Thiocapsa rosea: one gene and its partner. The protein of the gene in region 1 interacts with the protein of each later gene in a pairwise test. Links are inferred from orthologs where the notes say so. Each region holds a gene or a part of one and is shown in the gene's direction. Other genes may lie near its edges.

Evidence for each region.
Region 2: the proteins of recR (region 1) and recO interact in binary tests that used the Escherichia coli proteins (3 or more experiments, as listed by UniProt). The link is inferred for Thiocapsa rosea from one-to-one orthologs.

What each region holds. Positions count from the first base shown.
Region 1 is NZ_RBXL01000001.1:2,898,908-2,914,663, forward strand. Bases 12,964-15,756 are described here. They hold recR (recombination mediator RecR), read left to right. Parts: upstream 12,964-13,958; coding sequence 13,959-14,555; downstream 14,556-15,756. Other genes in these bases: dnaX (DNA polymerase III subunit gamma/tau), read left to right, coding at 12,964-13,408; BDD21_RS12900 (YbaB/EbfC family nucleoid-associated protein), read left to right, coding at 13,620-13,943; BDD21_RS12910 (histidine triad nucleotide-binding protein), read left to right, coding at 14,590-14,934; minC (septum site-determining protein MinC), read left to right, coding at 15,193-15,756. Outside these bases: BDD21_RS12830 (ABCB family ABC transporter ATP-binding protein/permease), read left to right, coding at 1-695; BDD21_RS12835 (histidine kinase), read left to right, coding at 692-2,308; BDD21_RS12840 (response regulator), read left to right, coding at 2,308-2,970; BDD21_RS12845 (rhodanese-like domain-containing protein), read left to right, coding at 3,052-3,522; BDD21_RS12850 (hypothetical protein), read left to right, coding at 3,545-3,844; BDD21_RS12855 (UDP-2,3-diacylglucosamine diphosphatase), read right to left, coding at 4,060-4,821; BDD21_RS12860 (peptidylprolyl isomerase), read right to left, coding at 4,842-5,330; cysS (cysteine--tRNA ligase), read left to right, coding at 5,711-7,111; BDD21_RS12870 (hypothetical protein), read right to left, coding at 7,470-7,916; BDD21_RS12875 (hypothetical protein), read left to right, coding at 8,285-8,839; BDD21_RS12880 (fumarylacetoacetate hydrolase family protein), read right to left, coding at 9,051-9,866; BDD21_RS12885 (coiled-coil domain-containing protein), read right to left, coding at 9,903-11,177; more of dnaX, read left to right, coding at 11,702-12,963. UniProt on the Escherichia coli protein: May play a role in DNA repair. It seems to be involved in an RecBC-independent recombinational process of DNA repair. It may act with RecF and RecO.
Region 2 is NZ_RBXL01000001.1:5,257,385-5,273,151, reverse strand. The notes cover bases 7,251-10,054. They hold recO (DNA repair protein RecO), read left to right. Parts: upstream 7,251-8,151; coding sequence 8,152-8,958; downstream 8,959-10,054. Other genes in these bases: pdxJ (pyridoxine 5'-phosphate synthase), read left to right, coding at 8,955-9,710; era (GTPase Era), read left to right, coding at 7,251-8,143. In the rest of the region: BDD21_RS23495 (FMN-dependent NADH-azoreductase), read left to right, coding at 1-414; BDD21_RS23490 (pirin family protein), read left to right, coding at 620-1,504; yqhD (alcohol dehydrogenase), read left to right, coding at 1,537-2,691; lepA (translation elongation factor 4), read left to right, coding at 3,129-4,931; lepB (signal peptidase I), read left to right, coding at 5,239-6,084; BDD21_RS23470 (DUF4845 domain-containing protein), read left to right, coding at 6,177-6,521; rnc (ribonuclease III), read left to right, coding at 6,547-7,224; more of era, read left to right, coding at 7,217-7,250; BDD21_RS23445 (GlgC family sugar phosphate nucleotidyltransferase), read left to right, coding at 10,170-11,414; BDD21_RS23440 (endonuclease III domain-containing protein), read left to right, coding at 11,415-12,143; BDD21_RS23435 (BMC domain-containing protein), read left to right, coding at 12,140-12,754; BDD21_RS23430 (DUF2283 domain-containing protein), read right to left, coding at 12,862-13,062; BDD21_RS23425 (DUF4258 domain-containing protein), read right to left, coding at 13,059-13,331; BDD21_RS28865 (DUF4268 domain-containing protein), read right to left, coding at 13,630-13,764; BDD21_RS23410 (tetratricopeptide repeat protein), read right to left, coding at 14,346-14,789; BDD21_RS23405 (inositol monophosphatase family protein), read right to left, coding at 14,860-15,672. UniProt on the Escherichia coli protein: Involved in DNA repair and RecF pathway recombination.

The sequences.
Region 1 (15,756 bases):
AATCGACCCTGGCGCGTCTGCTGTTTCGCTTCTACGACGTCACGGGCGGGCGGATCCTGATCGACGGACAGGACCTGCGCGAGGTCACCCAGGAGAGCCTGCGCGCGGCGATCGGCATCGTCCCCCAGGACACCGTCCTGTTCAACGACACCATCTATTACAACCTGGCCTACGGACGGCCCGAGGCGACCCGCGCCGAGGTCGAGCGCTGCGCCGAGATGGCGCACATCCGGACCTTTATCGAGAGTCTGCCCGACGCTTGGGAGACCATGGTCGGGGAGCGCGGCCTGAAACTCTCGGGCGGGGAGAAGCAACGTGTGGCGATCGCGCGGGCGATCTTGAAGCAGCCGCGGATCCTGGTCTTCGACGAGGCGACCTCCTCGCTCGACAGCCACACCGAGCAGGCGATTCAGCAGACGCTGGCCGAGGTCGCGGAGAACCATACCACCCTGGTCATCGCCCATCGTCTGTCGACCGTCGTGGACGCGGACCTGATCCTCGTCTTGGAGCAGGGTCGCATCCGCGAGCAGGGCACGCATCGCGCGCTCCTGGAGGCCGGCGGGCACTATGCCGCCATGTGGGATCTGCAGCAGCGCGAGGGGCCGGATGCGCCGGTGCCGATCACGGGTCCGGACCCGGTCGATACGACGGACGTGCGCGTCGCGACGCCTCCGGCCCCGAAGGTGTCGCCGTGAGCCTGAGTCAAGCGCGGATCGTCGCCGAGCGGGGCGAGGAGATCGAGGCGTCGCGGGTTCGCGAGGTCCTGCGCGCGGCCGGGCTCGCCATGCCCTTGGTCGTGCTCGGGGCGGCGCTTGCCGCGGCAATCGCATTGTTGACCCTGCAGGGTGCGCGGCCGCATCTGGGCTGGACGGCACCGCTCGCGATGGCCGCGCTCGTCGGCGCCTCGCTCGCCGGCCTGTTCATTTGGAGCCGGTTGCGTAGCCAACTGCTGCTGCCTCTGGTGCGCCTGGAACACTCGCTCTCGCGGGTCTGTCAAGGCGAGCCGGGCGCGAGCGATGCGTTGGACGATGCCGGTGTTCTGGCTCAGGTGGCGCGCGACATCCGCAGCCTCAACGAGGAGCTCACCGACCTCTACGAGGAGATGGACAACCGCGTCGCACGCCAGACCATGCGGCTGGCCCAGAAGACGGCCTCGCTGAAGATCCTCTACGACGTGGCTGCAGGCATCCATCAGGCCGAGAGTGTCGACGAGCTTTTGCTGCGCTTCCTACGGGTCTTGAAGGAAATGATCAACGGCCGGGCCGCCACCGTGCGTCTGGTCATGCCCGACGGCTCGCGGCGTTTGGTCGGGGCGATCGGTCTGGACGACGACCTGGTGCGCGAGCAGGACATCGGCCCGGTGGATCTGTGTCTGTGCGGGAGCGTCCTCACACCGGGCGAGATCCTCTGCGGGAACGACGCGCGCTATTGCTCCAGGATTTACGGCCGGCGGATGTTCGCCAGCAGCGAGATGGAGGTCGTCACCGTGCCGTTGGAGCATCGCGACGAGCTGCTCGGCGTCTACACCGTCTTCGTCGACCGGCCCGGGCTGAAGGCCCGCGAGGACATTCTGGATCTGCTCGCCACCGTGGGGCATCACCTCGGGGTCGCCATCGCCAAGCTGCGCTCGGACGCCGACGCGCGGCGCCTTTCGATCGTCGAGGAGCGCAACTCCTTGGCGCACGAGCTGCACGACTCGCTCGCCCAGACCCTGGCGAGCCTGCGCTTTCAGTGCCGCATGCTGACCGACTCGCTGCGCGGCAGTGCGATCTCGCTCGAGGCGCGCAATGATCTGAGCCGCATCCGCAACGGGCTCGACGAGGCCCACACCGAGCTGCGCGAGCTGCTGGCGAGCTTCCGTGCCCCTTTGGACCGACGCGGTCTGGTGCCGGCGCTCGAGAAACTCACCCACCGATTCGGCCAGGAGACAGGCGCACACGTGCTCTTTCAGAACGACTGTCGTCCGTTCGAGCTCTCGGCCAGCGAGGAGCTGCAGATCTTGCGGATTGTCCAGGAATCGCTGGCCAATATCCGCAAACATTCCAAGGCGCACACCGTGAGGGTGATGCTGGCTCGGGAGTCCAACGGCCAACATGTGTTGTTGATCGAGGACGACGGGGTCGGCTTCAGCACCCCGGCGGCGGGATCCAATCCCGGCGAGCACATCGGCCTGACCATCATGGAGGAGCGTGCGCGGCGTATCGGTGCGGAGCTGCGCATCGAGAGCGAGGCGGGGGAGGGTACGCGGGTGGAGGTCATCTTCGACGGCAATCGGCGCACCACGCGCCAAGGATCGGTGGCGGCCTGATGCGCGTTCTGTTGATCGACGATCATGCCCTGTTCCGGTTCGGGCTTCAGGAGTTGTTGGAGCGCCGAGGCATCCAGGTGGTTGCGGCCGTGGGCGATACCGCGATGGGGCTGAAGCGGGTTGCCGAGACCCTGCCCGACGTGGTCTTGTTGGACATGCGCATGCCGCAGCTCGATGGCCTGGAGATGCTCCGCCGCTTGCGTGCGGCCCACCCGACCATGCCGATCGCGATGCTTACGACGAGCGCCGAGGAGCGCGACGTGATCGAGTCGCTGCAGAGCGGCGCGCAGGGTTATCTGCTCAAGGACATGGAGCCGGATGCGCTCATTGCGGCGCTGGGCGAGATCGTCCAAGGCCGTACGGTGGTGGCGCCCGAGCTGGCCATCGTCCTGGCCAAGGCCGTCCAAGGCGAGGCGGCGGGTACGGCGGCCGAGGGTCGGATCGCCGATCTGACGCCCCGCGAGCACGAGATCCTCTGTCATCTCGCCGAGGGTCAGAGCAACAAGGCGATCGCCCGTCGTCTGAATATTTCCGACGGGACGGTCAAACTCCATGTGAAGGCGATCCTGCGTAAGCTCGACGTGCACTCGCGCGTGGAGGCGGCCGTGATTGCAGTGGAGCGCGGTCTGTGCGAGCGCAGAGCGAGCCGCGATCTCGGATGAGTCCGAGGCGGGGGCCGTGGATGCGCCCAACGTCGAACCCACTCGAAAATGAGCATCTCGCTCTGTATATGGTTTAAAGCGATGAAGAACTTTTTAGAGCTCATCAAAGACTGTTTGAGCGATGTGAAGGAGATCATGCCCTGGGATCTCGAGGAGCGGCTTGCGGCGAACCCGGATCTGCTGCTGGTGGATGTGCGCGAGCCGGACGAGTTCGCGGCGATGCATATCGATGGGTCGCTCAACGTCCCGCGCGGTATCCTTGAGTCCGCCTGCGAATGGGACTACGAGGAGACCGTCCCGGAGCTGGTGCGTGCGCGCGACCGGGAGGTCGTGGTGGTCTGTCGCTCCGGATACCGCAGCATCATGGCCGCCCATGCGATGAATCTGCTCGGCTACCAAGAGGTTTCCTCGCTGCAGACGGGCCTGCGCGGATGGAAGGATTACGAGCAACCGCTGGTCGACGCGGCAGGGGAATCGGTCGACCTGGACGACGCAGATCGCTATTTTACACCGCGCCTCAGACCGGAGCAGATGCGGCCGGCAGATCGATGACTCTTTCGGAAAACCATGTCGAATGCTCAATAAAACCAAGCGCTTGTTGACTTCGCTTCTGCCGGTCGATCCCGATCGCACGGGCGCATGCAACCGTTGCGGCGCCTGCTGCAAGCTGCCCTATCCCTGTCCCTTCCTGCGCTTCGACGACCAAGGTCTGAGCCGCTGCGCGGTCTACGCGATGCGCCCGCCGAGCTGCCGGAAATATCCGAGGGTGGCCGCCGAACAGATGACGCCGCAGGAATGCGGCTATTCCTTCGCGACCGCCGACGCGCGCGTGACCGAGGCGATCGGGCGTGATCCCCTAACCGACCCCCTTTGATCGAGCTTTGCGTGCCTGCCGGACGTGTCGGGCGTGGGTCGTGCCTCGCCCGTCTCGGCAAAAGCGACAACCCTAATCGTTGTCGTTGTCGTTGTCGTAATCGTAATCGTAATCGTAATCGGATTCCGGACAACCACGAATACGACAACGACAACGACAACGACAACGAGAGCTGTTGTCAGTTGTGCCTCCGATCGTCACCACGACCTACGCGTCTACAGCCTGTAGAGGTTGTCGACTGAAGACTGTACGGCCTCTCGGTGCCAACCCGAGGGTCCGTGGACCAGCATCTCGCCTTGATCCGGGTGCCATTCGGCCAACACCGAGCGCACGGCCTCTCGGCCGTCGATCTGCAGGCGATGATCGCCCGGACGATGGGTGTGCCCGTGGATCAGGCGCGCGGCGCCGTAACGGCGCAGATAGTGTGCGACCGTCTCTTGGTTGACGTCCATGATGTCCAGGGCCTTCTCGGCGGTCGCGGCTCCGCTTTTGCGGCGGTAGTCGGCGGCGACCTGGCGACGCGCCGCGAGTGATCGCCAGAGGAAGAGGCGCTGCACCAGCGGGTTGCGGATGCGGCGCCGAAATCGCTGATAGGCGACGTCGTCGGTGCAGAGCAGATCGCCGTGCATGAGCAGCGTGGGCTCGCCGTCGAACCGGGCGAGGGTCGGGTCGCGCAGGAGCCGGCATCCGGTCTCGCGGCAGAAGGCCCGACCAATCAGGAAGTCGCGGTTGCCGTGCATCAGATGACAGCGGACCCCGGAGGCCGTGACGGCGGCGAGTGCGGCCTTCACCTCGGCGTTGGGCGTGCCGTCGTCGTCGTCGCCGATCCAGGCGTCGAAGATGTCGCCCAGGAGATAGAGTTGATCCGCCTCGCGGGCGCGCCCGGCGAGGAAGGCGATGAAGAGATCCACCGTCGCCGGTCGATCCGGCGACAGATGCAGGTCGGAGACGAAGACGCTGACGTCTTCGGTCGGCACGCGTGTCCCGCCTCGGCGCGTTAGTCGGCGACGACCGCCTGCTCGAGGACAACATCCTGCACCGGCACGTCCTGGTGCCCGTGACGGGAGCCGGTCTGAACGCCGCGGATGGCGTTCACGACATCCATCCCCTCGACGACGTATCCGAAGACACAGTATCCCCAGCCGTCCTGCCCCGGATAATCCAGGAAGCCGTTGTCCGCGACATTGATGAAGAACTGCGACGTGGCCGAGTGCGGGTCCATGGTGCGCGCCATGGCGAGCGTGCCGTTGAGGTTCTTCAGTCCGTTCTTCGCCTCGTTCTCCACCGGAGCGCGTGTCGGCTTGGGCGTGAAGTCCGGCGTCATGCCGCCGCCCTGGATCATGAAACCGTCGATGACGCGGTGAAACAGCGTTCCGTCGTAGTGACCGTCGCGGACGTACTGCTCGAAGTTCGCGCAGGTCTTGGGCGCCTTCTCGGCATCCAGCTGGATCAGGATGTCGCCGAGGGTGGTGGTGAGCTTGATCATCGGGGATCTCCGCAGGCTGTACTGGCGCGCCGGCGGCGCACGCGGGTTTAAACCGCGCCCGGCGCGGTATGCGTCGTTTGTTGGATTGGCTCGGCCGCGCCGGCTCCGACACATGTCGGAGCCGGCGCGGTTTAAGGTATTCAAAAAGATCAAATTTTAAACCGCGTTCCCACGAAGGGCCTGGACGCGCCAAACGTCGAGCTTACTCGAAAGTGCGCGTCTTGCTCCGGACGCGATCTAGGTTGAATGGTACGGCCTTTGCGCAGTCGGGGAAAGGCGGGTTCACGCCTGCATCCTCGGCTTTGTTACCATGCCGGGCTTGCCGGAACCCGGCTCCGGACCCCTTGCGGCCCGGACCAACCCACTCGCGAGTGCATTCCATGTTGCAGATCCACAATAGCCTCACCCGCCGCAAAGAGCCCTTTGAGCCGATCGAGCCCGGCAAGGTGCGCATGTATGTCTGCGGCATGACCGTGTACGACTACTGCCATCTGGGTCATGCGCGCGTGATGGTGGTTTTCGATGTCGTCTATCGCTATCTGCGCGCGCTCGGGTACGAGGTGACCTATATCCGCAACATCACGGACATCGACGACAAGATCATCCGTCGCGCGGCCGAGGCCGGCGAGCCGATGCAGGCGCTCACCGAGCGCTTCATCCAGGCCATGCACGAGGATTCCGATGCGCTCGGGATCCTGCCTCCGACCGACGAGCCGCGCGCCACGGCGCACATGGACGAGATCCTCGCCATGATCGGCACCCTGATCGAGAAGGGGCTCGCCTATGTCGCCGAGAACGGCGATGTCTACTACGCGGTGGCGCGCTTTGCGGGCTACGGGAAGCTCTCGGGGAAGGATCCACAGGATCTGCGCGCGGGCGCTCGGGTCGAGATCGACGAGGCCAAGCGCGACCCGCTGGACTTCGCGCTCTGGAAGTCCGCCAAGCCGGGCGAGCCGGCCTGGGACTCGCCCTGGGGACCGGGACGGCCCGGCTGGCATATCGAGTGCTCGGCCATGAGCACCTGCGCACTGGGCCATCATTTCGACATCCACGGCGGCGGGGCGGATCTGCAGTTCCCGCATCACGAGAACGAGATCGCCCAGTCCGAAGGGGCCACCGGCGAGACCTTCGTGAACGTCTGGATGCACAACGGGTTCGTGCGCGTGAACGAAGAGAAGATGTCCAAGTCGCTCGGCAACTTCTTCACCGTGCGCGAGATCCTGGAGCGCTTCCGTCCCGAGGAGGTGCGCTATTTCATCCTGACCAGCCAGTATCGCAGCCCGCTGAACTACGACGACGAGCACCTCGAGCAGGCCCGTGCGGCGCTGACCCGACTCTACACGGCGTTGCGCGGCGTGCCGGATGTCGCGTCCGAGACGCCGGATGCGTCCGTTGCCGCGCCCTTCGTCGAGCGCTTTCATGCCGCGATGGACGACGACTTCAACACGCCCGAGGCGCTCGCGGTGTTGTTCGATCTGGTGCGCGAGGTCAACCGCATCCGAGCGGATGATCCCGGCGCTGCCGCCGGTCCGGCGGCCGTGCTGCGACGGCTCGGCGGCGTACTCGGCATCCTGCAGGAGGATCCGGAGCTCTATCTTCGTGGCCGGGCCGACGACGGGGGGCTGTCGGATGAAGAGATCGAGAACCTGGTTCAGGCGCGAATCGCCGCCCGCGCCGCCAAGGATTGGGGCGAGGCCGATCGGCTGCGCACGCTGCTGACGGAGGCGGGTATCGGTCTCGAGGACGGACCGAGCGGGACGGCTTGGCGGCGCGGGGCTTGACGGGGGCGAATGGATCTTTGGTATCCGAGACCCTTTGTTTGCGGGCCGAATCGTTGCGCGCACGGGTGCGGGCGGGAGAGGATGGGTTTGGGCGTCGGAGCGGGGAGGATGGGTTTCGCTGCGCTTTACCCATCCTACGTTTTTTGCTTGTATTCGGGTGGTGCTGGTCCGCTTACGCCGCCAGTCTTGAATAAACCGTCGGGGAATTCGTCGTCGTCGTAATCGAATACCGGACGACAACGACAACGACAACGACAACGACAACGACAACGACAACGACAACGACAACGACAACGACAACGACAACGACAGCGACAACGACAACGACAACGACAACGAGCAGATCCTTCGACCCCGTTTACCGGTCCCGGCTCCACTGGTCTTGAGCGGTGCTGCGTGCGCGGCAGGCTTGCTCGCACTCGGTAGCGCGATTGGCGCAGTAGCCGAAGAGGTTCTCGGCGCAGGACCACCAGGGATAACCGCATTCGGAGCGCTCGAAAGCGGAGGCCAGACACCAGCGGTAGTCGACGAACGCCTCGCTGTAGCCTGCCTGGCATTGGCGATAGCTGTAGCGCGCATCGGCGTTGCATTGGTCTCGGACACCTTGGCATCCGCCGATACAGCTCAGCTCGGCGAGTTGTCCGGGCAAGCCCGGCGTTTGGGCACAGCCGGATGACAGGGCGGCGAGGAGCAGGCTCGAAAGGCCGAGTGCGAGGAGACGCGTGCTCCACCGCGCGACAAGCCGCGTCGTCTCGGGCAGCCCCTCGCCTGGCTTGGATCCGTGGATGAATGGCCTGGTTCGCATCCCTGAGTCGCTCCGTGTCGGGTTGATTCGAGATCGGGGTCGGTCGCTGCGCGTCTCGCCGTTCCGGGAACTGTAGTCCGAAAGCGCCCCGCTGTGCAGGGTGCGATGCATGGGTTTCATGCGCGCTCGGTCTTAAACCGCGCCGTCTCCAGCGGTCGTCAAGTCGACCGGGGCCGATCCCGTCCAAAAACATCGCATACCGCGCGGGGCGCGGTTTAATGCTCCCCGGCCGGCGCGATTGGGCCTAAACTGACCGCGTGCTCACCGGGCAAGGAGACGATCGAGGCGGTCTCGACCGGGACGATCACCGGTCCGGCTCACCCGTCCCGGCCGCTCGGTTTACCGGTCGTTGTGCGCGGAGAACGCTTATGACCCGCTTCCATGTCGCTGCCCTATTGTCGCTCCTGCTCGGGGCCTGCGGACTCGTGCCGCCGAATCATCTGGGCGGGATCAGCGCGAGCGTTTCGCCGATGGACTATGCTCGGCGTCTCTGCGCCCACCTTGATCCGGAGTCTTACTCCTCCTGCGTGAGCGAGGTCTTGGACGAGATCGACCGCGGCCAGCCGAATCGGTTGCCGCCGGGCTATTCAACCTCCGGTCCCTTCGCCGTCATCATGGGCGGCGAGGTCTACACCGGCGATTATCGCTCCTCGCCCTTCGCGGCCGATTTCCGCGTCTCCAACGGCCAAAACGCCTGCCGCGGCGGTTACAACGCCTTCACCGGCTCGGCCGACGCCGTCTTCGATGTCTATTGCGACGACGGTCGCAGCGGTTGGGCCGACATCATCCGCGCGAGCGACGGCCGCAACGGCATCGGCAAGATCGCCCTCGACGACGGGACCGAGGGCGACATCGTCTTCGGTCATTTGCCCCTCGGCGGTTTGGATCGAGGGCGGAACGACGCGCTTCGAGCTGAGTGGTGAGTGGTGAGTAGTGAGTAGTGAGTAGTGAGTGGTGAGTGGCGAAGCGATGCCTGCGATCGTCGCGAAGTGACGATGTCCCCGGGATCGACGACTTGCAGTCGTCTTCTTCCGCCGGCCAGGCGGCCCGCGGGATCGAATTCAATGCGCCGACGGTGGGTTGTGCCTCGCGCGGCTCGGCACAACCGACGATCACCGACCGACCCTCTCCGCCTCAGGCCAGGCTTCGCGCCTGCTCAACAGGGTTCTCCAGCGCCCCGATCGTCTCGATCTCGACCACCACCCGGTCGCCCGCGCTCAGGAACAGCGGCGGCGTGCGTGCGAAGCCGACGCCGGGCGGGGTGCCGGTGATGATCACCGTGCCGGGCAAGAGCCTGGTGTCGCGGCTGAGGAAGGCGATCAGCTCGGCGATGGTGAAGATCATGTCGCTGGTGTGGCCGGTCTGGACGCGCTCGCCGTTGAGCGTGCAGATGACGCTCAGCGCTTGCGGGTCCGGGATCTCGTCGGCGGTGACCAAGACCGGCCCGAGCGGGCAGAAGCTATCGAAGCTCTTGCCGCGAATCCATTGGCCGGCGCCGCCTTCCTTCTGCCAGCGTCGCGCGGAGATGTCGTTGGCGCAGGTGTACCCCAGCACGTAATCGAGCGCGGACGCCACCGGGACGTCGTGCGCGGTGCGGCCGATGACCACGGCGAGCTCGGCCTCGTAGTCGACCTCGGGTCCGTGCTCGCAGGCGTTCGGCAGGATGATGGGCGCGCCCGGATCCGTGATCGCCGTGGTGGGCTTCATGAAGACGACCGGGTTGGCCGGGATGGCGGCCCCGGTCTCCTCGGCATGGGCGCGATAGTTCAGGCCGATGCCGTAGACGTTGACCGGGACGATCGGCGCCAGCCAGCGCGCCACCGCGATCTCGTCGGCGGTCTCGGTCAGACCCTCGTAGAGGTGACCGCCGAGCCGGCGGGCATGCCCGGCGTCGATCGGGATGCCGTAGTGGACGGTGCAGTGGGTGTCGAGAAAGCGGGCGATCTTCATGTTCGTGGTCTCGTCGATAGCGGATGGATACGGGATTCAGCCGGCGCTGCGGGTTCGCAGCTGCTCGGTGAGTTTTTGGAATTCGCGCTGCATCTCCAGATTCTCGAAGGGGCGCAGGGTCGGGACTTGGCGATTCATCAGGCCGTCGAGCAGCTGTTGGCTCGATCGCACCAGGCTCACCAGCTCGCCGGACACCCGGACGGTCTCGTAGGTGTTCCAGGCGGCGGCGATATCCTTCTCGAGCTCGCGTCTTGCCTGCTTCACCTGCGCAGCCTGTTCCGCGAGGTAGCGGCGATAGATCTCGGCGGCCTGCACGGTCAACTGCTGTGCCTCCAGGTTGGCCGCGAGCACCTCCTGGCGTCCCGGCGACTCGCGCTGCAGGGCTCGGGTCTCGCCGGAGAGTTCTTGGGCACGCGCGATGATGGCGTCGATCTGCGGGACATACTGCTCCCCGATCGCCTCCTCGATCTGCAGGTGCATGCGGTTGAGCGCCTGCAGCAGGACGACATAGAGGCCGTAATAGCGTCGCGCGCTCTGTAGATCCTCGCCGCTTTGGGCGACCAGCACCTCGAGCTGGGCGGTGACCGCCTTGACGTTGTCGAACAAGATGCCCAGGTCGATCATATTGTCGCCGACGACGGTCGAGAGCAGCAGTTCGAGCTGATCGTCGGCCAGCTCCAGACCCATGCCGCGCAGCTCGCCGGCGAATTCCCGCTTCACCGCGGCCAGCTCGCCGTTCAGGCGGTCGATGTCGTCTTCCAGCGATCCAATCAGTCGATCGTAATCGGCGACGGTCCTTCTGAGCGTCGACTCCGCGGGGGCGGCGATCCGCTTCTGCCGGGCGTCGGCGATCCCGGCACGGGCCTTCTCGATCTGGGCTTGGAGGATCCGGATCCGCTCGCGGTAGTTTTGGATCGGCGAGGTCGAGAGGATCTGCACCGCCGTGTCGAGCAGGGCATTGATCTCCTCGCGATTGGAGCGCCGATCGGCCCCGAACCAGGTCTTCTCGGGCAGCTCGCCGTGGCGCTCTTCCAGGACCAATGCCGAGTCCAGCGTGGGGACGACCGAGCCCCAGACCCGGGCGAAATCCCGATCGTCGGCAAAGAGTCCTTTCGCATCGGCGACGGCCCGATCGGCAAAGTCGCGCGAGCGCTCCCACCACCCGGTGGCGGTCTCGAGGGTTCTGTTCCAGACATCCGGCTGGGTTTCGGAGGCTGAGACTGCAGGGGGCTCGGTCTCGGCGGCGAGATCGCCGACGCCGCCGATGACGAGCGTCCCGAGGACAAGGATGAGCGGGGCGATAGGACGCATGGGTAATGAGAATGCCTCGGCGGGTCTGTTTGCGCGGGTCCCGAGCCGGCGGGCTCGGCCGTGTCGGATGCTCGGCCCCGGCCACGGGTCGTCCGCGTGGAGTCTGCCACGCCCGGGCGGTCGGGTCGATTCGGGTGTCGGGCCATTGTCGAGCTAGTTTCGGGCCGATGTCGAGCCAGTGTCGAGCCAATGTCGAGCCAGCGAGCCGGCGTCGGGCGTTTGTCTTCGGTCGTGCGCTTTGTTAACCTTGCGCGTCGATTCGGGCCACGGCCCGCATGTCGATGTCATGGTGGCTTGCGCCGGTCCCCTCGCAACGCGAAACCGTGAACCCGGTCAGGCCCGGAAGGGAGCAGCCGCAGCGGTTGAAGCGTGTGCCGGGGTGTGGCTGGCGTCGGCCGCCGCCCCACCCGATCGGGTCGGGCGGGTGGGCGTCGTCTTCGTGGATTCGTTTCCAGCCAATCACCGTTCACCACGCGCCACTCTATCAGCCGCCCCACACGGAATTCCTCCGACTCGAACCACGCATGTCCTACCAGGTGCTCGCCCGCAAATGGCGCCCCAAGAGCTTCGATGATCTGGTCGGACAATCGCATGTCGTCCGCGCACTCTCCAACGCGCTCGATCGCGACCAGCTCCATCATGCCTATCTCTTTACCGGCACCCGCGGTGTCGGCAAGACCACGCTTGCCCGCATCCTCGCCAAGGCGCTGAACTGCGAGGAGGGTGTGAGTGCGCGCCCCTGCGGGGTCTGCGCGTCCTGTCGTGAGATCGACGGCGGGCGTTTCGTCGATCTGATCGAGGTGGATGCCGCCTCGCGCACCAAGGTCGACCAGACCCGCGAGCTTCTGGACAACGTCCCCTATGCCCCGGCCCGTGCACGCTATAAGGTCTATCTGATCGACGAGGTGCACATGTTCTCCAACCACAGCTTCAACGCCTTGTTGAAGACCTTGGAGGAGCCGCCGCCGCATGTGAAGTTCCTGCTCGCGACCACCGACCCGCAAAAGGTTCCGGTCACGGTGCTCTCGCGCTGTCTGCAGTTGAATCTGCGCCGTCTCTTGCCCGAGGAGATCCGTGCCCGGCTCCAGCATGTCCTGGAGGCCGAGGGACTTGAGTTTCAGGCCTCCGCGCTGCCCTTGCTGGCCCGCGGTGCCGACGGCAGCATGCGCGACGGCTTGAGTCTGCTCGATCAGGCGATCGCCTTCGGCGGCGGGCGGGTCGAGGAGTCGGGCGTGCGCACCATGCTCGGGACCCTGCCGGGTGATCTGACGCTGGATCTGCTCGACGCGTTGGCGGCGGGCGACGGCGCGCGCGTGCTGACCGAGGTCGAGCGCGTGGCCTCCCTCACGCCGGATTTCGAAGAGCTGCTGCGCGAGCTGATCACGCTGCTGCACCGCTTGGCACTGCTTCAGCAGGTGCCCGAGACACTGGCCCCGGACGATCCGGATGCCGCGCGTCTGAAGGCGCTGGCAGGCGCGCTCCCGGCCGAGGACCTACAGCTTTATTATCAGGTGGCGCTGACCGGGCAAGCCGACCTGCCGCTCGCCCCCGATCCGCGCGCCGGTTTCGAGATGGTCCTGCTGCGCGCCCTGGCGTTTCGGCCGGGTCCGCATCGGGACGAACCCACGCGAGCGCCGACGCGCCCCGCGCCCCTGCGCGAGACCGCGCCCGGCGGTGCGGCCAACTCGCCACTGTCCTCGCCAGCGTCCTCGCCAGTATCCTCACCGGTATCGATGCTCCGGCCGGTTGCCGAGCCGCGCGTCGCCGAGCCTGCGCCGGCGCAGCGTGCGGCTGCCGCAGTCTACGCGCCGACCGAGACTCCGGGCGCCGCGCGTGCAGTCGTGCTCACCTCGCACGCGGAATGGCTCGCGCTCGTGGATCGTCTGGAGCTGGGCGGGATCGCGAGCCAGATCGCCCATCATTGCGATCTGAAAGGCTGGGCGGACGGGCAACTCTCGCTCGGCTTGGATCCGGCCGCCGAGCATCTGCGCTCCCCGGGTGCGGAAGCGCGCCTGCACGCCGCGCTGGAAAAGACCATGGGGACGGCGGTTAAGCTCGACATCCAGGTCGCCCGGCCGCAGCGCGAGACCCTGGCCCAGCGACGCGAGCGCGAGACCGGCGAGCGTCGTCAGGCGGCGGTCTCCGCGATGGAGGAGGACCCGGTTGCGCGCGCGATGCAGGACGAACTCGACGCGAGCTGGATCGCCGGGAGTATCGAGCCGACCGATTGAAACCGGCGTGCCGGCACGCAAACGACGCGCCGGGCGTTTCTGTTGCGCCGAATCTCCGTGCGGAGGTTCGGGTGGACTGGGGTCGCACTGCGACGGATTCTTCCAACGAGATAGCCAACCGAGAAGAGAGGATGCGGGAGATGGACGGCGTTCGCCGCCGTGCGCTATCCCGCCTCGGCCCCGGGGCCGAGGTTTCCCGCGACAACGCATGATGAAAGGTGGAATCGGTAACCTGCTCAAGCAAGCGCAGAAGATGCAGGAAGACATGAAGCTGGCCCAAGAGCGGCTCGCCCTGGAAGAGGTCGTCGGCGAGTCCGGCGGCGGTATGGTCAAGGTGACCATGAACGGCCGCTATCAGGTCAGTCGGGTGGAGATCGACCCCGGCGTGATGGGCGACGACAAGGAGATGCTCGAGGATCTCATCACCGCCGCCGTCAACGGTGCAAGCCAGCGCGTGGCCGAGAAGGCGAAGGAGAACATGGCGGAGCTGACCGCCGGGTTGCCCTTGCCGCCCGGGATGAAGCTGCCCTTCTAGGCGCGGCCCGACGCCGTGTCCGAGCGCCCGCTTCTCGGTCAGTTGATCGATGCCCTGCGGTGCCTGCCCGGCGTCGGGCCCAAGTCGGCGCAGCGCATCGCCTTCCATCTGCTCGAGCGCGATCGCGAGGGCGGTGCCCGCTTGGCGCGGATCATGGCCGATGCCATGACCCGGATCCGGCGTTGTCGCCGCTGCCGGACCCTGACCGAGCAAGAGCTGTGCGCGCTCTGCACCAACCCGCATCGCGACGCCGGGCTCGTGTGCGTGGTCGAGCAGCCGTCCGAGATCCTGGCGATCGAGCAGGCGACGGACTTTCGCGGACTCTATTTCGTGCTCGGCGGGCGGCTCTCGCCGCTCGACGGGATCGGCCCGGAGGAGCTGGGCCTGGACCTGCTCGACGCGCGTCTATCGGGCGGGGAGGTGCGCGAGGTGATCCTCGCCATCAGCCCGACCGTGGAGGGGAGTGCGACAGCGCACTTCATCGCCGAGTCCGCCGATCGGCACGGGGTCAGCGCGACCCGCATCGCCCACGGTGTTCCGCTGGGCGGAGAGCTCGAATATCTGGACGGCGGCACGCTGGCGTTGGCCTTCAACGGTCGGCGCCGACTCTGACACCACTGGTCTCATAACGGAGCGGATCGCAACGATGTCTGATACCATTTTCGGCAAGATCGCCTCAGGCGAAGTCTCGGCCGACATCGTCTATGAAGACGACGACCTGGTCGCTTTCCGAGACCTTCACCCGCAAGCGCCGACACATATCCTGGTGATCCCGCGCAAGCCGATCCCAACCCTGAACGCGGTGCAGCCCGAGGACGCCGAGCTGATCGGCAAGCTGTTCCTGGCCGCGGCCAAGATCGCCGAGCAGGAGGGGATCGCCGCCAGCGGCTACCGGACCTTGATCAACTGCAACGCGGGCGCCGGGCAGACGGTGTATCACCTGCACCTGCACATCCTGGGCGGGCGTCCCATGCAGTGGCCGCCGGGCTGATCGATGTAGCAGGGCACGTCGCGTCACGGCGATTGGAGCTGAGCAAAGATCCCGAGTGATCATTTTCGTTGTCGTTGTCGTTGTCGTTGTCGTTGTCGTAATCGATGGTCGACAACGACAACGACAACGAATGGTCTCGACACATCGGCCGTGCTGCACTAGGACCCGGAACCGGACGTCGTCGATGAACGGCGGCCTTTTGATTCTTTTGATTCATTCCAGCGGAGATCGGCGGGCGTTTGCCCCGAAAGCAGCAAAATGGCAGGGTATCAACGCACGTCTGTCGGGGATCGCCCCGCCGTCTTCGAGCTCAAGGCGGCCGGTTTCACGCTGCCGATCATTCGTCTGCTCGAGGCCGACATCGAGGCGGTCGCCGCCGAACTCGGTGCCCGGGTCGAGCAGGCGCCGGAGTTTTTTCGCAATACGCCCGTCGTGATCGATCTGAGCGCCTTTCCCGAAGGGGGTGGCGAGGTCGAGTTTCCGCTCTTGGTCGGCCTGCTGCGCGGCTACGGGATGATTCCCTTCGGCGTACGTGGCGGCAACAAGGCCCAGAACGAGGCCGCGGAGGCGATGGAGCTGGCGATCCTCGGCGAGCACGAGACCCGTGCGACCCGCGCCGAGCGCAGCGTCGCGCCCGAGGAGCCCGCGCCGAGCGCGCCCGCCGCGGCTGCTCCGTCGGTGCAGCAGGCCGAGCCCGCGCCAACGCCGCGTGCAGGCGCCGGTGCAGCCTTCACCCTGGTGACCCGCCCGGTGCGCTCCGGGCAACGGGTCTACGCCGCCGGTGGGGATCTGTCCATCATCGCCGCGGTAAGCTCGGGTGCC
Region 2 (15,767 bases), 2.4 Mb from region 1 along the record:
GAGCAACGCACGCCCGAGCAGGCCGCCCGCGTCGCGCTCGACGATGCCCTGATCGCCGAGGTGCAGGCGGCCGACGCGATCGTGCTCGGCGTGCCCATGTACAACTTCGGCGTACCGGCGCAACTGAAGCACTGGATCGACGCGATTGCTCGCGCCGGCGTGACCTTCCGCTACACAGAGCAGGGGCCGGTCGGTCTGCTCGCGGGTCGGCGCGTCTATGTCGCGCTGGCGCGCGGCGGTCGGTACCGCGATACCCCCGCCGACAGCCAGGTGCCCTATCTGAAGACGCTGCTCGGGTTTCTCGGCATGACCGATGTGCGGTTCATCTATGCGGAAGGTCTCAACATGGGTCCGGAGTCGGCCGAGCGGGGTTTCGCCGAGGCCGAGGCGGATCTCGAGGCGGCTTTTGCCTGAGCCGGAGTTGTTCACAAGCCCGACCTGTAGGGTGGACGAGCGAGAGCGAAGTCCACCGACCCCGGCGCCGGCGTTGGTGGACTGCGCTGCGCATGTCCACCCTAAACCGCGCCAGATCCAGCGGTCGTCAAGTCTGCCGAGGCTGATCCCATCGAAAAATCCTCGCATACCGCACTGGGCGCGGTTTAATTCAGGAGTGATCCAGATGACAGAAACCACTTTTCAAACCGATTCCGTGCGGCAGTCCCGCACCATCGAGCGTCTGGTCGCCGGCCAGGCAACCACCGACGGTGCCGGCGTGAACCTGATCCGGGTGCTGACCCAGCCGCTGCAGCAGCGACTTGACCCTTTCCTGATGCTCGACGCCTTCGGAAGCGACGATCCGGACGACTATATCGCGGGCTTTCCGAATCATCCGCACCGCGGCTTCGAGACCGTGACCTATATGATTGCCGGGCGCATGCTGCATCGCGACAGCGCGGGCCACGAAGGGTTGATCGAGACCGGCGGCGTTCAGTGGATGACCGCGGGCAGCGGTCTGGTCCATTCCGAGATCCCGCAACAAGCGCAAGGGCGGATGGAAGGCTTCCAGCTCTGGCTCAACCTGCCGGCGCGCGAGAAGATGATTCCGCCCTGGTATCGAAACTTCACCGCGAGCGAGCTGCCGCGCTTCCAGACCGAGGCGGGCGTGGCCGTCACGGTGATCGCCGGTCTGACCCACGGCGTGACCGGCGCGGTGACGCGCGAGACGACGGCGCCGCTGTTTCTGGATCTGCATCTGCCGGCCGGCACGCGCTTCGAGCAGGCGCTTCCGATCGAGCAGAATGCCTTCATTTACGTCTATCGAGGAGAGGTCGCTGTTGCCGGACAGTCAGTCCCGACGCAGCGTATGGCGATCCTCGCCAACGCTGCGGACGCCGACGGCGTGGTCGTCGAGGCTATGAGCGAGCTAGCGGGAGAGGCACGGGTCCTGCTGATCGCGGGGCATCCTCTGCGCGAGCCGATCGCCCAGCATGGTCCCTTCGTCATGAATACGATGCAGGAAATTCAACAAGCGGTACGTGACTACAGTGCCGGCCGTCTGGCCTGAGCGACAAGCACGCGCCACAACGGAGCCTACGCATGCAGAACTTTGTCTTCCACAATCCCACCCGAATCCTCTTCGGCGAAGGTCAGATCGCAGCAATCGGCCCGGAGATCCCGAGCGGCGCCCGCGTGCTGATCACCTATGGCGGCGGCAGCGTCGTGAAGACGGGCACCTTAGCCGAGGTCAAGGCGGCGCTGGGCGAGACCGACTATCTGGAATTCGGCGGCATCGAGCCGAACCCGACCTACGAGACCCTGATGCAGGCGGTCGAGCTCGCCCGCTGCGAGAAGGTCGACTTCCTGCTCGCCGTCGGCGGCGGCTCGGTGATCGACGGGACCAAGTTCATCGCCGCGGCCATCCCCTTCGAGGGCGATCCTTGGGACATCCTCGCCAAGCAGGCGCCGATCACCTCCGCGGTGCCCTTCGGCAGCGTGCTGACATTGCCGGCGACCGGCTCCGAGATGAACGCGGGCTCCGTCGTCACGCGGCGCGCCACGCACGACAAGCTCGCCTTCATCCACCCGCTGGTCTTCCCGCGCTTCTCGGTGCTGGATCCGACCAAGACCTATACGCTCCCGCCGCGTCAGGTCGCCAACGGTGTGGTCGATGCCTTCGTGCACATCGCCGAGCAATACCTGACCTATCCGGCCGATGCCAAGGTGCAGGACCGCTTTGCCGAAGGGTTGCTGCTGACCCTGATCGAGGAAGGCCCCAAGGCGTTGTCCGAGCCCGAGAACTACGCGGTGCGCGCCAACCTCATGTGGACGGCGACCCTCGCGCTGAACGGGCTCATCGGTGCAGGCGTGCCGCAGGACTGGGCGACCCACATGGTCGGCCACGAGATCACCGCGCTGCACGGGCTGGATCATGCCCAGACCCTGGCCGTCGTCTTGCCGGCGATGTTGCAGGTCAGGCGGTTCGACAAGCGCGCGAAGCTTCTGCAATACGCCGAACGGGTCTGGGGTCTGCGTGACGGCGACGAAGATGCGCGCATCGACGCGGCCATCGAGCGCACCCGCGACTTCTTCGAGTCGCTCCAGGTCCCGACACGCCTCTCCGGCTACGGGATCGGCGCCGAGGCGATCGCGCCGCTGGTCGGTCAGCTCGAGCGTCACGGCATGACCGCGCTCGGCGAGCGGCAGGATGTGGATCTCGCACGCTCGCGACAGGTGCTTGAGTTGGCGCTCTAAACCGCGTCCAGAGCGAGATGCTCACTTGCGTGTGAGCTCGACGTTTGGTGCATCCACAGCCCTTAGCGGGGACGCGGTTTAGAATGATATATTTTTTAATATCTTAAACCGCGCCGACTCCGGCGGCCGTCAAGTCTGCCGGGGCCGACCCCATCCGACAACATCGCAGACCGCGCTGGGCGCGGCTTAGCCTCGCTCGCCAGTTCCCGGGAGCGTCGACGTGCAGTCGACCCGCTGGCCTGAAGGCCGGCGAAAGAGGTCGACTGCACGTCGACGCTCCCGGGGTCGGTGCTTTGCCGCACATGCCCATCGCCCCCCGTGTCTGCTATGATTCGCCCTCATTTCAGACACCCGCTCGCGCGCCCGGCCGACCGAATCGGCTTGCGTGCACGCCTGCCGCGCGCTCTTCACCCTATCCCCGGGCGACCTTCAGCTTCATGACAGACCTCAGTCATATCCGAAATTTCTCGATCATCGCTCACATCGATCACGGCAAGTCGACCATCGCCGACCGCTTTATCCAGTTCAGCGGCGCCTTGACCGATCGCGAGATGTCGAGCCAGGTGCTCGATTCGATGGATCTGGAGCGCGAGCGCGGGATTACGATCAAGGCGCAGAGCGTCACGCTTGACTTCAAGGCGCGCAACGGCGAGATCTATCAGCTGAACTTCATCGACACGCCCGGGCATGTCGACTTCTCCTACGAGGTCTCGCGCTCCCTGGCCGCCTGCGAGGGCGCACTGCTGGTCGTGGACGCAGCCCAAGGGGTCGAGGCGCAGAGCGTCGCCAATTGCTACACCGCCATTGAGCAGGGGCTCGAGGTCCTGCCGGTGCTCAACAAGATCGATCTGCCCTCGGCCGAGCCCGAACGCGTCATCAAGGAGATCGAGGAGATCATCGGTCTCGATGCCGAGGATGCGCTTCGGGTCAGTGCCAAGACGGGGGAAGGGATCCCGGAGCTGCTTGAAGCCCTGGTTCAGCGCATCCCGCCGCCGCGCGGAGACGTGAACGCACCTCTGCAGGCGCTGATCATCGATTCTTGGTTCGACCCCTATGTCGGGGTGGTCTCGCTGGTGCGTGTGGTCAACGGCGAGATGCGCCGTCGCGACAAGATCCTGATCATGTCGACCGGGCGCACCCAACAGGTCGACTCGGTCGGCGTCTTTACACCGAAGAAGACCGAGCGCGATCGCCTTGGCGCGGGCGAGGTCGGGTATATGATCGCGGGCATCAAGGAGATCGACGGCGCGCCGGTCGGCGACACCATCACCCGTCCCGACGCCCCGGCGCCCAAGCTGCCGGGCTTCAAGGAGGTGCGCCCGCGGGTCTTCGCGGGTCTCTACACCGTCATCTCGGACGACTACGAGGACCTGCGCGAGGCACTGGGCAAGCTGCGGCTCAACGATGCGGCGCTGAACTACGAGCCCGAGGTGTCCCAAGCGCTGGGCTTCGGCTTTCGCTGCGGTTTCCTCGGGATGCTGCACATGGAGATCATCCAGGAGCGACTCGAGCGCGAATATGACCTGGATCTGATCACGACTGCGCCGACGGTGGTCTACGAGGTGCTGCGCTCGGACGGGGAGTTGATCAAGATCGACAATCCCGCCAATCTGCCGGACCCCGGTCAGATCCGCGAGGTCCGCGAGCCCATCATCGAGGCGCATATCCTGGTGCCGCAGGATTATCTCGGCTCGGTGATCACGCTGTGTATCGAGAAGCGCGGGGTTCAAAAGCAGATCCAGTATCTCGGCGGTCAGGTGCAGGTGAGCTACGAGCTGCCGTTGAGTGAGGTGGTGCTGGATTTCTTCGATCGACTGAAATCGGTCAGTCGCGGCTATGCATCGTTTGAATACGAATTCAAGCGCTTCCAGGCCGCCGACTTGGTCAAGCTGGATGTGTTGATCAACGGCGACAAGGTGGACTCGCTTTCCTCGATCGTGCATCGCGCACTCTCGCAGAGCCGAGGTCACGATATCACCGTGCGCATGAAGGATCTGATCCCGCGCCAGATGTTCGAGGTGGCGATTCAGGCCGCGATCGGCACCAAGGTCATTGCACGCACCACGGTCAAGCCGCTGCGCAAGAACGTCACGGCCAAGTGTTACGGCGGCGACGTGAGCCGTAAGCGCAAGCTGTTGGAAAAGCAAAAGGCGGGCAAGAAGCGCATGAAGCAGGTCGGCCGTGTGGAGATCCCGCAGGAAGCGTTTCTTGCGGTGCTCCAAGTCGGCAAAGATAATTGAACCGCGTCTGGAGTGATAGGCGCTGGTTTGTGTTGGGTCGGCCTTGCAGGGCGAATGAACGTTTGAGTGGACGCGGTTCAAGTGATTAGGGGATTTTTTAAGGCGTCGGATCGGAGGCGGTCGGTATTCTCGAATCCGAGATGCCTATAACCGGTAGGGTGGACGAGCGAGAGCGAAGTCCACCGAACCCAGCTCCGGCGCTGGTGGACTGCGCTGCACTTGTCCACCCTACGGCTCTGAGAACGAAGAACCGAGAACCGATCGCAGCGTCATCTATGGATCACCGAGAGACCTTATAAACCTACCCATGAATTTCGATTTCCCTGCCTTTTTGGTGTTGGCGTCCGCCGTGACCGGCGGGATCTGGCTGGTCGATGCGGTGATGTTCGCGCCGCGTCGGCGTCGGCTCGCTGCCGTCGGTAGCGGCACGGTCTCCGACCCGGCGAAGCCGGTCTACAAGGAGCCTGTACTGGTCGAGTATGCGCGCTCGTTTTTTCCGGTGATCTTCGCCGTTTTGGTATTGCGCTCCTTTTTGGTCGAGCCCTTTCGGATCCCGTCGAACTCCATGATGCCGACGCTGCTGACCGGGGACTTTATCCTGGTCAACAAATTTGCGTATGGGCTGCGCTGGCCTGTACTCAACTCCAAATTCCTCGAAATCGGCGACCCTCAGGTCGGCGACGTGGTGGTCTTCAAGTTTCCGCAGGACATCTCGGTCGACTACATCAAGCGTGTGATCGGTGTTCCGGGCGACGAGATCGCTTATCAGAATAAAACGCTCTATCGCAACGGCGAGCCGGTCGCGCAGTTGCCGATCGGTCGCTATACGGGTGTCGGATCGGGTGCGGAGATGACCGGCGCGCGCGAGGCGCTCGAGCAACTCGGCGAGGTGGAGCACCGGATCCTGACCCGACAAAACGCGCCCGATTTGCCGCCGGGGTGTCGGGTGTTGGCCTATGGTCCGATCCAGGTGCCCGAGGGCCAGTACTTCGTGATGGGCGACAACCGCGACAACAGCAACGATAGCCGCTGCTGGGGTTTCGTGCCGGAGGAGAACCTGGTCGGCAAGGCATTCGGAATCTGGATGCATTGGGACGGGCGTCGCGACGGTTCCCCGATCGCTTGGGGTCGTCTCGGCAACGGGATCGATTGAACGGATCGCAATGGGTCCCCGGATCATGGCATCCGGTTCCCGCGGAGGTGCTTGTGAGATCGCGATTGCACGGCCGTCAAGGCGGAGCGGGGATGTTGTCGATCCTCGTCATCCTCTCGCTGGTCATCTTTTTCGTGACCCTGCTCTTCAAGCTGGGTCCGGCCTATATGGGATTCTGGACGATCAAATCCGTCATGGACAATGTCGCGGAGCAATCGACACCGATCAGCGGCGGCGCGCGCGAGATCGCCAATCAGATCGGCAAGCGGCTCGACATCAATAACGTGGACCAGGTCAGCGCCAAGGATTTCAAGATTCGGCGTACCGGCGAGAACCTCTACGAGGTGACCCTCGATTACGAACAACGTCAGCACGTCTTTTTCAATATCGATACGGTCTTGACCTTCGCCTATCAGGTGGAGGTGAAGGGCCAATGACGGATGATCTTACGAAGGTCGATCCGTGAACGCCGATCCCCTCAGGCTCGCCCGGCTCATCGGACACAAGTTCGCGCGCGAGGAGCTCCTGCTTCAGGCGTTGACCCACCGCAGCGCAGCATCCGCCAACAACGAGCGCTTGGAGTTTCTCGGCGATGCCTTGATTGGTTTCGTGATCGCCGAGGCGCTGTGGCAGCGCTTCCCCGAGGCCGATGAAGGGACCTTGAGTCGCATGCGCGCCTCGCTGGTCAAGCGCGAGACCCTGGCTGCATTGGCGCGCGGACTCGATCTCGGCGACTACCTGCATCTGGGCGCCGGGGAGCTGCGCACCGGAGGCTATGCCCGCGACTCGATCCTCGCGGATGCCTTCGAGGCGCTCTGGGGCGCCGTTTACCTGGACGCGGGATTTACGTCCACACGCGAGCTGGTCCTGCGACTGTTTGCCACACGCCTGGCGCAGACCAGCGCGACGCATGCCGGGAAGGATCCCAAAACACAACTCCAGGAATGGCTCCAGGCGCAGCGCCGGCCACTCCCCGAATATGCGGTCGTGGCCACCGGCGGCGATCAACATGCCCAAACCTTTGTCGTCAGTTGCGCGCTCGCCGATGCGGATCTCAGTACCCGCGCCGAGGGCGGCACCCGACGCGGTGCCGAGCAAGCGGCGGCACATGCCATGCTGGAGCAGCTCAAGAATGTCTGAACTCATCGCCGGTCGTTGCGGGACCGTGGCCATCATCGGACGGCCGAACGTCGGCAAGTCGACCTTGCTCAATCGGCTGATGGGGCAGAAGCTCGCCATCACCTCGCACAAGGCGCAGACCACGCGCCACTCCATCCTGGGTATCAAGACGCGTCCCGAGGGCCAGATCCTCTTCGTCGACACCCCGGGCATTCATCAGCGCGGGGCGAACGCACTCAATCGCTATCTGAATCGCGCAGCCCGCACGGCGATCAGCGATACCGACTTGGCGCTTTTCGTGGTCGAGGCGCTGCGCTGGACCGATGAAGATGCAGCGGCGCTCGAAGCCATCGCAACCGCGGGCGTGCCCGTCATCGCGGCCGTCAACAAGGTCGACCGCATCGCGAACAAGGAGGATCTGCTGCCCTATCTGCAGGATCTCGGTCAGCGTCACGCCTTCGTGGACCTGATCCCGGTCTCCGCGGCGAACGGGGATCAGGTCGAGGTGCTCGAGCTCGCCTTGCTGCGCGGTTTGCCCGAGGGCGAGCCGGTCTTCCCCGAGGACCAGGTCACCGATCGCTCCGAGCGCTTCTTTGCCGCCGAGCTGGTGCGCGAACAACTGGTGCAGCGTTACGGCGAAGAGCTGCCGTACCGCACGACCGTGGAGATCGAGCGCTTCGAAGAGGTCGGCGGGCGCTACAAGATCAACGCGTTGATCTGGGTCGAGCGCCAGAGCCAGAAGGCGATCATCATCGGCAGGCAGGGCGAGGCCCTGAAGGCCGCCGCCACGCAGGCACGCCTGGAGATGCAGAAGGTCTTCGGCTGCCCCGTGCACCTGGAGGTCTGGGTGAAGGTGAAGAAGAGCTGGTCGAGCGACGAGGCCGCCTTGGGGCGTCTCGGCTACGGAGACGGACCCTTGGACGGGCGCGGGGGTAGTTGAGCCTTGCCGTGAACGCTCACGGGTCTTTGTTTCAGGCCTTCGTGCTGCATCGGCGCGATTACGGCAACACCAGTCTTCTGCTCGAGGTCTTCGCCGCCGGGCGAGGGCGATTCCCCGCGATCGCCAAGGGTGCCCGCCGAGCGCGCCATTCGACCAGTGCCTTGCTCCAGCCGTTCCAACCCCTGTGGTTGGATGCGGTCGGTCGCGGCGAGGTCTTGACCCTGACCCGGATTGAGGCTGCCGGGCCGGCGATCGGTCTGCTCGGGCGCCCGCTGCTGTGCGGCTTCTATCTCAACGAGCTGTTGGTTCGTCTGCTCGGTCGCGATGATCCGCACGACCCGCTGTTCGTCTTTTATCATGCCGCGCTGACGGGCTTGGCGAGTGGCGAGGACGTTGAAAGCCTGCTCCGGCAGTTCGAGATTCGGCTGCTCGACGAGCTGGGCTATGCGCTCGCTCTGGATGTCGAGGCCGACGGCGATCGGCCCGTCGTACCCGACCGAGCCTATGTGCTCGTCCCCGGGCATGGCATGCGGCATGCGCCCGCGGATGATTGTGCCGATCGCATCTCCGGCGCGACCTTGCTTGCCTTGGCGCAGGGCGAGCGGTTGGCCCCGCATCAGCTGCGCGAGGCGCGGGCACTTCTGCGACACCTTCTGGAGCCCCATCTCGGTGGACGTCCGCTGAAAAGCCGTGAGCTCTTTCGGCGCTTTGTCGTCGCGTCCGCCCCAGTCTCGGGATCGGGATCGGGGCTGGCGCCGTGCATGTCTCGCGACTCGACGCATGTCGAAATCACGAATCGGAGTCTTGAATCTTGACCAGTCAAACCGCTGCCGGGGTCCTGCTCGGCGTCAATATCGATCATGTCGCGACCATTCGCCGAGCGCGCGGGACCCGTTACCCGGAGCCGATCCAGGCCGCCCTGGTGTCCGAGCAGGCGGGCGCCGACTCGATCACGCTGCATCTGCGCGAGGATCGTCGCCACATCCAGGAGCGCGATGTCGAGCTGCTGTGCGGCATCCTGCAAACCCGCATGAATCTCGAAATGGCGGCGACCGCCGAGATGGGAGAGATCGCCTGTCGTCTGAAACCGGCCGATTGCTGCCTCGTGCCGGAGCGTCGCGAGGAGCTCACTACGGAAGGCGGCTTGGACGTTCGTGCGAATCGGTCGCACCTTCGGGAGTTTTGCGCACGCCTGGCCGAGTCCGGTATCCGTGTTTCGCTGTTCATCGACGCCGATCCGGACCAGATCCAGGCAGCGCACGCCGTCGGTGCACCCGTGATCGAGATCCACACCGGTCATTATGCCGACGCCGAGACCGCTGCTTCACGTGCCGACGAGCTGGCCCGCATTCGGCGTGCGGTGAACCTCGGGATTTCGCTCGGCTTGCAGGTCAACGCCGGACACGGTCTCGACTACCACAACGTGAAGGCGATTGCGGCCATTCCCGGCGTGCGCGAGCTCAACATCGGACATGCCATCGTCGCCCGCGCCATCTTCTCGGGCCTCGATCAAGCCGTGCGGGACATGAAGGGCGTGATCGATGCGGCGGTCGCTGCGGGACCCTGATGCGCGTGCGTCCACCGTCTCGATCAATCCATTCGGGGCAACATGAATGGGTTGGTCGGGCAAAGCGAAGCGTGCCCAACTCGCGCCAGGCATCTCAGGGAGCCGCGGCACGCTTGAGATCCCGAACGGTCGCGGTCATCACGCCGGCCACGCCTGTGCATTTAGCCGCGGCCCTTCGCGGGAACGCAGTTGAAATGTTATAATTTTTAATCTCTTAATCTCTTAAACCGCGTCCAGAGCGACATACGTCATTTTCATGTTGCTTCTGGCTTCGGAGATGTTCTCGACATCGGTGAGACGCGGTTTGAGATTTAATTTTTCAATACTTTAAACCGCGCCGACTCCAGCGGCCATCAAGTCCGCCGGGGCCGATCCCATCCAAAAACATCGCATACCGCACTCGGCGCGGTTTAGACTGTGCGGCGGGACGAGGGGTCCCGTCGGTGATTCCGCTGCGCTATGCCTACCGAGACGCTTATCCTTGTCCTTGCCATCGATCGCGGCGCGGGTCCTGCTCCGCTGACGGAGCACCGCACGAAGGCGGCAGTGCCCTTCGGGGGCAAGTTCCGTGTGATCGACTTCACCTTGGCCAACTGTCTGCACTCCGGCTTGCGACAGGTCTTGGTGCTGACCCAGTACAAGAGTCATTCGCTGCATAAACATCTGCGCGATGGCTGGTCGATCTTCAATCCGGAGCTGCGCGAGTTCATCACCCCGGTCCCGCCGCAGATGCGCGAGAGTCAGGAGTGGTACGCCGGTCCCTTCGACGCCATCCGTCAGAATCGCTATCTGATCGAGCGCAGCCGTGCCGGGCAGATCCTGGTCTTGGACGGGGGTGCGGTCTACCGCATGGATTACGCCGAGCTGGTGCGCGCGCATGCGGAGTCCAAGGCCGAGATCACGGTCGCGGTTCGCGCGGTCAACGGGCGTGGCTCCGGTACACAGGCGCGCGTCGAGCTGAACGAAGGCGAGCGTATCGCCGGGTTCAGTCGACCGGCGCCGACGCCGGTCGAGGATACGCTCGCCGCGCCGACGCCGGACGAGACCGAGCGCTTGGAAACCATGGGTGTCTATCTCTTCGACCGCGATTTTCTGCTCGAGGAGATGGCGCGTCTGGATCAGGTGCGCCGTCATGAAGGTGCGGTTGCCGATACGGATCTGGCCCTGGATATCGTCGCCCCGGTCGTCGCCGATCACCGTGTCGTGGCCTATCGATTCGGCCAAGACCGCGGGCGCGTGACCCCGGATCGCTACTGGTGCGATCTGGCCTCGATCGACGCCTATTACCAAGCGAATATGGCCCTTTTGCGGGCCGAGCCGCCTCTGGATCTCTATCAGGCCGACTGGAACATCCACACCTATCAGGGCCAGTATCCGCCGGCCCGCACGGTTCCGGGTGCGACGAGCGGGAACGAGGGCATTTTCGTCAACTCCATGTTGGCCGCGGGCACCGTGATCAGCGGCGGCGGGGTCAATCATTCTGTCCTCTTTCCGAAGGTGCGGGTGCATGACGGGGCCATCGTGGAGGCATCCATCCTCTTTACCGGCGTGACGGTCGGGCAGGGCGCGCACCTGCGCAACTGCATCGTCGAGAAGGACGTGGAGATCCCGCCTCGGATGCAGATCGGTCACGATCCGAAGGCCGACCGCGAACGCTTCACCGTCTCCGAGAAGGGTGTGGTGGTGGTCACCAAGATTCCCTGAGTGGACGCGGAGACGCTGCGAGCTGTCTATGCGCGGCTGCTCGACGCCTTCGGCGAGCAGGACTGGTGGCCTGCGCAGACGGCGTTCGAGGTGATGATCGGGGCGATCCTGACGCAAAATACGGCCTGGACGAACGTCGAGCGCGCATTGGAGCGCCTGCGCTCGCGCATCCCGCTCGACGCCGAGTCGATCCTCGCCCTGGATCCGCCGGAGCTCGCCGATGCGCTGCGACCCTCCGGGTATTTCAACGTCAAGTCGCAGCGGGTCCGGGGCTTGTGCGAGGCGTATCTGCAGGCCGGCGGCCATCGGGGGCTGGATGCGCTGACGACGCCTGAGCTGCGCGCTCGGCTCCTGGCGATCAAAGGGATCGGCCCGGAGACGGCGGACGACATCCTCCTCTACGCCTTCGATCGCCCCGTCTTCGTCGTCGATGCCTACACCCGACGGATCTTCGAGCGACTGGGTCTACTCGCCGGCGGGGAGACCTACGAAGGCATTCGTCGCGCCTTCGAGCAGGCACTCGGTCCTGACGTGCCGATGCTCAAGGAGTACCATGGGCTCATCGTGTCGCAGGGCAAAGAGGTCTGTCGGACGCGTCCCGCATGCGAGCGTTGCGCACTGCGCCGGACCTGCGCCGCGGCAGCGGCGAGTCCCTCGGATTCATCCACTCCATCGCGCCCGTCGCAGCAGCGTCGGCGCGGGACAACAGCATCAGAAGAGACCCCATGATCGAGCTTCGGACCTACGTCTTCATCGATTCGCTTCAGCCGCAGCTCGCCGAGTATTTAGGCACCGTCTCGCAAGGCTTCCTGCCGGTGCCGGGTGATGCCTGTCTCTGGATCGAGGTCGCGCCCGGGATGGCGGTGCACCGTCTGACGGACATCGCGCTGAAGGCGACGCGGGTGCATCTGGGGCAGCAGGTGGTCGAGCGCGCCTTCGGATCCATGGTCATCCACCACCGCGATCAGAGCGACGTCATGGACGCCGGTCGCGCGGTCTTGAATGCGCTCGACACGACCGAGGGCGCGCGCAAGACCTGCCGGATCGCCTGGAAGGAGACGATCCGTTCGATCACGCCGGACCACGCGGTCCTGATCAATCGGCAGGATCGACGCGGGTCCATGATCCTGCCCGGCCAAAGCATGTTCTTTCTGGAGACCGAGCCCGCCGGCTATGTCGTGTATGCAGCCAACGAGGCGGAGAAGGCGTCGAACGTGACGCTCATCGACGTGCGCGCGGTCGGCGCTTTCGGGCGTCTGACCTTAGCCGGACGCGAGGCCGATATCGATGCCGCCGGGAAAGCGGCCGTCGCGGCCATTCATAACCTTTCGAGGGTTTGACGCCGCCGATCCCATGGCGTGGCAAGGTCGTCGCCCAATCGGTTTCCGGCGGGCTGCGATGATCAACTCGTTGCGCGGGTTGACATTGATTCGAAAAGGTTTCCTCTTCAAGCGGCGTCGGCCACCACACGCTCGATCTGCAGCGGATAGATGCCGCTCTTCTTGGCGTCCAGGACCGTGATCTCACCGATCCCGCTCGCCGTATACCCGATGTTGACGTTCCAGTCCACAGACTCATCGCGAACGATGTCGCCTTTCCCGAACTCGATGAACAGGATGTCGTCGTCTTCGTAGTACACAATCTTCATGGAATACTCCTCACTGTCCAGTTGACCATGACAGTCTTTACAATGACCGCATCACCGTTGAAGATCGCAGCGCATATCAAGTTGTCGTCGCGCGCGTCGCATTGATGGCTGATCCAGCCGTGACGATCCGTTTTCGGCAGGTAGGTGCCTTGCTCGATCAATGTTTTGACCTCGTCCAGCGTAACACGGCGTTTCGCCATCGATTCGATGGCGTGGTTGGTGAGCCAGACCTTCTTACCGAATCGGTCGCTGTGGAATGTGTCGCTCATCGTTACCGCTCCAATCGAGTCACGGACCGACTGCATCTGCGCAGCTGCCTGTCAGGGGCAGCGTTCGTGGCGTGGCAGAGCGATCCCTCGATCGGCATATCCTTCGGCCCCTTGGCCATTAGGTCTTGCCTCGGATCTCAGACACAAGAGGCGCGAGCGCGGCGTACAACCTCTCCATGCCATCAACGGCCTGTTCAATGGCTTGAGGCCAGGTTGTTTCGTCGACCCAACCGCCCCGGACGGACGTACTGATTCGGCAAGCGCGTTTGTCGTCCAACCGTTGCCAGAGCAAAGGGCCTCAGAAGGCGCTCTCGATGCCGGCCTTTCGGGTGATGAGCGTGTCGTACAGCGCCCTGTTCCGTGATGGCTCAGGGGAGTCGATATAGAACTCTGCGCGGGTCTCGTCCTGCACGACGGTATCGTTCCACCACATTCCTTCGCGGCATCTGCCTATCCTGCCAGGCGTACTCGCGCTGGTAGAAATCGATCGCGTACTTGGCTTTGTCCAGCAGCTCCCGGACGGTGCGGGCGCGACCGTCGATGGACTTGACGGGTTCCTTGGGGTAGCTGCTCATGCACGGACCTGGTTGGAATAAGGCCCCGAACTTTCGCGATGACCCACCCGTCGGATCCAGCATGGCTTCGGGAGTTTACCGTCCGAGAGCGCTTCTGTCCCGGATGTGGGCCATGGGCGGCGCTTGTGCCGCCAGCAGATCTCTGCCTCTGGCCGACTTCAGGTGGTACTGGGTAAGGTTTGGCAATAAAGAAAAGGGGCTAGGCTTTTAACCTAGCCCCTTGTTTTTTGGTACCGAGGGCCGGACTCGAACCGGCATGGGATCGCTCCCGTCAGATTTTGAGTCTGATGCGTCTACCAATTTCGCCACCCCGGCAACGCAGCTGCGCAGTATACCCGCTGTCCGTGTTGATGGGTACCCCGTCGGGCGAAGGGCGTGGATGTGGCCCGATCGGACTTGGTCGCGTCGGCGTTCAGCAGTGCGGGTCCCTCGGCCTGCATCAACGTTCGTCGAAACCGGCAAGCCGATAGAGCCGGTTGGCCTCGTCGAGATCCTTCTCCACGCCGTGGCCTTGCTCGTACATCATGGCGAGCGTGGTCAGGGAGCCGACGAGACCCTGCTCGGCCGCCTTCTTGAACCAAAGCACGGCCTTCTCCGGATTCTTGTCGGTGCATTCGCCTTCCATGTACATGAAGGCGAGCCCGTGCTGGGCGAGGGCGAGGCCGGCCTCGGCCGCGCGCTTCATGGAGGTGTAGGCGAGCAGCGGGTTGGGCAGCATGCCGAGGCCGTTTTGGGCCATGATGGCGACCCGATACTGGGCGTCCGGTATGCCTTGCTCGGCGAGCGGGGAGAGAAGACCCGCCGCGCGCGAGAATTGTTTGTATTCGAACGCGGTAATCCCGCTCGACAGGGCCATGTCAAGGTCGCTGATCTCTTCAGACATCGAGGGTTCCTCGTCGTGATGTGATGGGTGGATGCGGGCGTGGCCGCGGCCGCGCGATGCTGTGTTCCGCTCAGGCCGCTTGCATCGGCAGGTCGATGAAGTCGAGCCAGCGCTGCAGCAGTGCGTCGTCTGACGCCGCGACGGCGAGTCTCGGGGACAGGTCGAGATGGGTGGCCTGCGTTGCGCCTCCATCGGCGTAAAGCCGTGATGCGGCGCCGGCCTCGGAGGCGATCAGGTGCCCCGCGGCATAGTCCCAGAGCTTCTGGCCGCCATGCAGATAGAGTTGGTAGCGACCCGCGGCCAACCAGCACCAGTCCAGCGCGACCGATCCCAGGTTTCTTTGAGAGCGGAATCCGCCGCGCCGAAACAGCGCTGGAATGCGCTCGGGCGGGAGACGTTTCATGTCGATCATCGCCAGGCAGTCGCCGAGATTCGGGCCGGGGGCGAAGGGGCGGATGGGATCGCCGTTGAGCGTCGCACCGCCTCCGCGCACGGCGGAGAAACACTCGTCGCGCACCGGGTCGAAGATGACGCCAAGCGTTGCCTGTCCGCGCTCGACGAAGGCCAAGGAGATTGAAAAGCCGGGGAAGCCGCTGGCGTAGTTGCCTGTGCCGTCGAGTGGATCCAGGATCCAGACACCGGTGTCGGCCTCGGCGAGGAGGCGGCGTTGATCCTCCGCGGTCATCTCCTCTCCCAATAGCGGCGTGCTCGGGAACTCCCGTGCGATGGCCTCGACGATCCGTGCCTGGGTCGCGAAATCCGCCTCGGTGACCAAGCTTCCGTCGGCCTTCCGCTCGGCGAGGATGCTGTGAAAGCGCGGCATGATCTCGGTCGCTGCGGCGTCGCGCAGGATGTCGCCGATCAGATTCGGGTCGGGTGTCATCTTGGATCTCTGGTTGGCTCGGTGTTCATTCGTATGTCCGAGGGCAGTTGCCCAAGACACGCCTTGGTGGCTCAGGTGAGGTGGTCGCGGGGAAG